2 regions of the Massilia sp. P1_C10 genome follow, and region 1 is predicted to be linked to the other one. Evidence: predicted binding sites of a transcription regulator. Region 1 holds the regulator's gene; the other holds the start of a gene.
What was found. Region 1 encodes NrdR, which represses ribonucleotide reductase genes. Its sites were predicted from a motif close to CACNANATNTNGTG; they were not measured.

Region 1 (3,337 bases):
AAGATGGCGATCGCGCTCGTTGCGCGCGGTCTTTTCGGCGTTCAGCGCAGTCTGCGCTGCCGAAGCGCCGATCAGCATCACCGCAGCCGTCGCGAACAACGCGGTCAGCAAGGCGGCGCCGGACTGGAATCGGCTGAGGGTCATGGCCGCGTATGCAAGCTGATGGTGGTTGCGAACAGCTTGCGCTGACGCCGGCGCAACTCCTCGGGCATCCGCGCCTCGTCGAGGCGCACACCCGTGTCGGCAAGGGTAAATCCGTCGCTGTAGGCCCTGCCGAACAAGTCGTGGACTTTCGGCTGCGCCTGCGCCGCCTGCGCGCCGTGCAGCAGCAGCGCCACGCGGATCGCGGCAACGCGCTTCCACGAATTCGCGCCGCGCGCATCAAGCACGCTGGCGCTGACGTATTCGTTGGCGACGCCGTCGGGCGGATCGTCGGTGTCGACGCCGTACAGCACCTGGAATGCGTCGACGCCGGCGACGATCGCGTCGGCGCCCCAGCTGCCCGAACCGCCCGAACCGCGATACTTGCAGCGCAATTCGGCCTCGCCGCGGCCGTTGCGGGCGACGTAGAAGATGCTCCAGCCGTCATCCGTCTCGCCCACGCCGAAGCCGGCGCAATTGACTGCGCTGCCGTCGCCGCCGGCAGCGGCGCCGGAACCGGGAAAGCGCACGGCCAGCACGTCGCTGCCGTTGACCGAGTCCGCGAGCGGGTCGTCGATGCCTGCGCTGGTGCGCGACAGCGAGCGCGCATCGAGTCCGGCCAGGCGCGCCGGTCCCGCGACATCGACCCGGTCCCAGTTGACGAAGGCCGCCTGGCGCGCGGCGCGGGTGATCGACTCGATGGCGAAGCGGCCGGCGTCGTCGAGCGTGGCGGCGTCCATCTGCGCCAGGTAGGCTGCGTTGGCCGACACCAGCATGCCGGCCGCCATCAGCATCGCGGCCATGCCGACGGCCAGCGCGACGAGCAGTTCGGCGAGCGTGGCGCCGCGAGCGCGCTTCATCCGCCCGCTCCGGGAAGGGCGACCGCAACGCGGGGACGGTCGGCGCCGGCGCCGCGCCAGCCGATCTTGATCATCACCGGCGCTGCGGCGGCATCGTCGCAGGCCCAGGTCAATTCGGCGGCGCCGTCGCGGCAGATCACGACGCGGCCGCCGGGATAATGTGCGTGCAGCGCTTGCTTGAACTGGTGGACTTCGGCTTCGGCGAGCTGCAAGGCATCGCACGGCGCACCGGCGTGGCATGGCGGCCCGGATGCGAGCGGCGCGCCGTCGGCCGCCGCGTCGTAGCGGATCAAGTAGGGATTGGCGCCGGCCGCCATCGCGGCGCGGTTGGCGCGCATGCTGTCGGCGAGGCTGCCGGCCAGCTGCACGGCGTCGGAGGCGAGGCTCGACTGGTGGCGCGCGCGCAGCGCGGCGAGCTGCATCGCGGCGGCGCCGAGTGCGCCGATGGCCAGCACGCACAGCGCGACCAGCACTTCGATGAGCGTGAAACCCCTGGCGAACCGCAATCGCATTGTCGACCTCCGCTGCCTGATTTGTTCAAGTTATCAAGGCGAGACTTGGCCAGCCGTGAGATGGCTCAACTGTGCGAGGCAGTGGAAATGGAACTTTGCTGAGATGCGGCGTTCACGCGTGGGGGCGGGCTGCCAGTCTGGAAACCGTCGTTTCTGCCACTGGCAGAAGCGACTACCAGCGAAGGCTGGTACCCATGCTGAACACGCAAAACTAGTTTAAGTCCGCTCAGTATGGGTACCTGCCTTCGCAGGTACGACCCTTAGCTCTTGCGCGGCTGGCCGACTTCGGCGATCGCGTCCTGGAATTCGGCCAGGTCCTCGAAGTTCTTGTACACCGAGGCGAAGCGGATGTAGGCGATCTTGTCGAGCCGCTTGAGCTCCTGCATCACCAGTTCGCCGACGTAGCCGCTGTCGACTTCGCGCCGGCCGCTGGTGAGCAGCTTCTCTTCGATGGTGGCCACCGCGGTGTCGATCGCGTCGGCCGACACCGGCCGCTTGCGCAGCGCCAGCATCAGGCTCGCGCGCAGCTTGGCCGAGGCGAACTCGGTGCGGCTGCCGTTCTTCTTGACGATGATCGGCATCGACAGCTCGATGCGTTCGTAAGTGGTGAAGCGCTTGTCGCACTGCGCGCAGCGGCGCCGGCGCCGCACGGCGTCGCCCTCCTCCGATACGCGGGTGTCGAGGACCTGGGTTTCATCGTGCTGGCAGAACGGACATTTCATGATGGAGCCGGTGCTGGTCGTGCTGCGAATTCGAAGGGGCCGCCGCCAACAACGCGCGCGGCCCCGAAAGTACTGCTGTCCTGCTTACGCCGCGTAGACCGGGTACTTGTCGGTCAGCTTCTTGACTTCGGCTTTGACGCGCTCGATGACCGCTTCGTCGGTCGGGTTATCCAGCACGTCGGCGATCAGGTTGCCGACCAGCGTCGCGTCTTCTTCCTTGAAGCCGCGCGTGGTGAACGCCGGGCTGCCCAGGCGGATGCCCGAGGTGACGAACGGCTTCTGCGGGTCGTTCGGGATGCCGTTCTTGTTGCAGGTCATGTGGGCGCGGCCGAGGATCGCTTCGGCTTCCTTGCCGGTCAGGTTCTTCGAACGCAGGTCCACCAGCATCACGTGCGACTCGGTCCGGCCCGACACGATGCGCAGGCCGCGCGCGATCAGCGCCTTGGCCAGCGCGTCGGCGTTCTTGACGACCTGCGACTGGTACTCCTTGAATGACGGATCCAGCGCTTCCTTGAACGCGACCGCCTTGCCGGCGATGACGTGCATCAGCGGGCCGCCCTGGATGCCAGGGAAGATCGCCGAGTTGATCTGCTTCTCGAATTCGGCCTTCATCAGGATGATGCCGCCGCGCGGGCCGCGCAGCGACTTGTGCGTGGTCGAAGTGACGAAGTCGGCGTGCGGCACCGGGTTCGGGTACAGGCCGGCGGCGATCAGGCCGGCGTAGTGCGCCATGTCGACCATGAAGTAGGCGCCGACCGCTTTGGCGACCTTGGCGAAGCGCTCGAAATCGATCTTCAGCGAGAAGGCCGAAGCGCCGGCGATGATCATCTTCGGCTTGTGCTCGTGCGCCAGGCGCTCCATCGCGTCGTAGTCGATGTCTTCTTCCGGCGTCAGGCCGTAGGACACGACGTTGAACCATTTGCCCGACATGTTCAGCGCCATGCCGTGGGTCAGGTGGCCGCCTTCGGCCAGCGACATGCCCATGATGGTGTCGCCCGGTTTCAGCATCGCGAAGAACACGCCCTGGTTGGCCTGCGAGCCGGAATTCGGCTGGACGTTGGCCGCTTCGGCGCCGAACAATTCTTTGACGCGGTCGATCGCC
Region 2 (3,337 bases), on a different contig from region 1:
GATGCAGGTCAAGCTGCTGCGCGCGATCCAGGAGCGGCGCGTGCGCAAGATCGGCGCGACGGCGGAAGAGCCGGTCGATGTGCGCATCATCAGCGCCACCCACAAGGACCTGGCCAAGTGCGTCGAGCGCGGCGAGTTCCGGCAGGATTTGTTCTACCGCCTGAACGTGATCGAGCTGACCTTGCCGCCGCTGCGCGAGCGCATGGGCGACCTGGCCGTGCTGACCGACGGCATCCTCGCGCGCCTGGCCGGGCCGGGGCAGAAGGCGGTGCTGGGCGCCGGCGTGCTGGACGCCCTGAGCGCCTACTCCTTCCCGGGCAATGTGCGCGAACTGGAAAACGTGCTCGAACGCGCGCTGGCGTTTGCCAACGACGGCGTGATCGAGGTGGGCGACCTGTCGCTGAAAAGCGCGCGCGTGGCCGAAGCCGCGCCGGCTCCTGCGCCCGTGCCGGCGCACGCGGCAGCGCCCGAACCCGCGCCAGCGGCGGCAACGAGCGATTTGCCGAGCGACCTGCCGGGCTACCTGGCCCAGGTCGAGCGCGACATCATCCTGCGCGCGCTGGCCCAGACCCAGTTCAACCGCACCCAGGCCGCGCAGCTGCTCGGCATCAGCTTCCGTCAGCTGCGCTACCAGATGCAAAAGCTCGATATCCAGGAGCCGGAACAATGAAGTCGGATATATCCCGCGGCGCCGACAACCCCGGGGTCAGGTCCGGCGGACCTGACCCCAGCCCTTGGGCGGCGCCATGAAAATCGGCGCCGACGGCTGGTGCCCGCAGGCGGCGCGCTACGAGTCGCCCAATTGCGACGCACGCCCGGCCGGCGCCCAGGTCGACCTGCTGGTGCTGCACAATATCAGCCTGCCGGCCGGGAAGTTCGGCGGCCCGCACATCGCCGACTTGTTTACCAACCGCGTCGACTTCCACGCCGATGCCTCGTTCGCCGACCTGCGCGGGCTGGAGGTGTCGGCCCACTTCCTGGTGCGCCGCGACGGCCGGGTGATCCAGTTCGTGTCCTGCAACGACCGCGCCTGGCACGCCGGCGTGTCGCAATTCGACGGCCGCGACAAGTGCAACGACTTTTCGGTCGGCATCGAAATCGAGGGCTCGGATTTTGTTGCTTTTTCGCCAGCGCAATATGATTCGGTCGCCGCCCTGACCCTCGCGCTGCTGGAGCGCTATCCGCTGGCGGGCATCCAGGGGCATGAGCACGTCGCGCCCGGCCGCAAGACCGACCCGGGACCGTATTTCGACTGGGAAATGCTCTCCAATACTCTCCGAAAATCGGCCGAAAAACTGCCCCAAAAAGAGGCAATGTTAGTGACCGCTCACCGGCCAATCGGCATCCTTTCCGCGCTGAAAAATGTCAAGTGGCCTGACCCGAAATTAAACGAAATATTTAGTGTCTAATGGTGTTGGAAAGTTATTGCGTGGCATTGAGTCAGGCACTACAATTAGTCTCATCTTAACGCTCATGACTAGATATAGTGGTGCCGAGGGATTCAACCCCGACACAGTTTCACCACCGCCGGCTACAGCGAGGCGGTGTCGAATCAGAGTTTTCAACCCATGTTTAACGTCGTTTGCCCAACAGGCTGCAACGGTTGGATGGGTATTCTTTTGCTTTTTAATTTGTTGACGGACCGCTGACCGAGCGGACTAATTGATAACAATGGCAGCAGCACGACTGCATGCCGACCTGGGGAGCCTCAATGCAAACATCACAAGACACTTCTTCCAACCTGCACGTCACCCCAGGTGCCACGGCGCCCGCGGCCGACGCCAGCGCGGCCGACATCGCGGCGCGCGGCGATTACCGCATCATCCGCCGTAACGGCGCCGTCGTCGCCTTCGAGCCGACCAAGATCGCCATCGCGATGACCAAGGCCTTCCTCGCCGTGAATGGCGGGCAGGGCGCGGCATCGGCGCGCATCCGCGAACTGGTCGAGCAGCTGACCGCGAACGTGGTCGCCGCCCTGGTGCGCCACCATCCGAACGGCGGCACCTTCCATATCGAAGACGTGCAGGACCAGGTCGAACTGGCTTTGATGCGCTCGGGCGAGCATGACGTCGCCCGCGGCTACGTGCTGTATCGCGCCAAGCACATGGAAGAGCGCCGCGCCGCCAAGGAAGCCGCCGGCGGCAAGGCCGACATCGCCGCGCCGCAGATCCACGTGGTGGAGAACGGCGAGCGCCGTCCTCTGGACATGAACCAGGTCCGCGACCTGATCAACGCCGCCTGCGTCGGCCTGGAAAAGCACGTCGACGCCGACGCCATCCTGGCCGAGACGGTCAAGAACCTGTACGACGGCGTGCCGGTCGAAGAGCTGCACAAGTCCGCCATCCTGGCCGCCCGCGCGCTGATGGAAAAGGACCCTGCGTACTCGCAGGTGACCGCGCGCATCCTGCTTCACACGATCCGCAAGGAAGTCTTCGGCACGGACACGCCGCAGGCGAAGGCAGCAGCCGCCTACGTCGAGTACTTCCCGAAGTACATCGCCAAGGGCATCGAAAACGAACTGCTCGACCCGGAACTGGCCAATTACGACCTGGCCAAGCTGGCCAAGGCGCTGGTCGCCGACCGCGACCTGCAGTTCGGCTACATCGGCCTGCAGACCCTGTACGACCGCTACTTCCTGCACGTGCGCGATATCCGCATCGAGATGCCGCAGGCGTTCTACATGCGCGTCGCGATGGGCCTGTCGCTGCGCGAAGAAAACCGCGAAGCGCGCGCCATCGAGTTCTACCACCTGCTGTCGTCGTTCGACTTCATGAGCTCGACCCCGACCCTGTTCAACTCGGGCACCCTGCGTTCGCAGCTGTCGTCGTGCTACCTGACCACCGTCTCGGACGACCTGGAAGGCATCTACGACGCGATCAAGGAAAACGCGCTGCTGGCCAAGTTCGCCGGCGGCCTGGGTAACGACTGGACCCCGGTGCGCGCGCTCGGCGCCCACATCAAGGGCACCAACGGCAAGTCGCAGGGCGTCGTGCCGTTCCTGAAAGTGGTCAACGACACCGCCGTCGCGGTCAACCAGGGCGGCAAGCGCAAGGGCGCGGTCTGCGCCTACCTGGAAACCTGGCACATGGACATCGAGGAATTCCTCGACCTGCGCAAGAACACCGGCGACGATCGCCGCCGCACCCACGACATGAACACCGCCAACTGGATCCCGGACATGTTCATGAAGCGCGTGATGGAAAAGGGCGAGTGGACCCTGTTCTCGCCGTCCGAGACGCCTGACCTGCACGACAAGGTCGGCAAGGCCTTCGAAGCGGCTTACCTGGGCTACGAAGCCAAGGCCGCCGCCGGCGAAATGCGCGTCTTCAAGAAGATC

Region 2: the regulator NrdR is predicted to act here: its motif matches at 1,476-1,489, upstream of AC1D02_RS19620 (ribonucleoside-diphosphate reductase subunit alpha).

Annotation. Positions count from the first base shown of each region.
Region 1 covers NZ_JBFUAC010000001.1:779,661-782,997, reverse strand. Annotated here, with positions in the region: gene AC1D02_RS03680 (pilus assembly PilX family protein) at 1-144, opposite strand, end outside; gene AC1D02_RS03675 (PilW family protein) at 141-1,001, opposite strand; gene pilV (type IV pilus modification protein PilV) at 998-1,513, opposite strand; gene nrdR (transcriptional regulator NrdR) at 1,774-2,235, opposite strand; gene glyA (serine hydroxymethyltransferase) at 2,320-3,337, opposite strand, start outside.
Region 2 covers NZ_JBFUAC010000010.1:113,204-116,540, forward strand. Annotated here, with positions in the region: gene AC1D02_RS19610 (sigma-54-dependent transcriptional regulator) at 1-670, shown strand, start outside; gene ampD (1,6-anhydro-N-acetylmuramyl-L-alanine amidase AmpD) at 747-1,409, shown strand; gene AC1D02_RS19620 (ribonucleoside-diphosphate reductase subunit alpha) at 1,712-3,337, shown strand, end outside.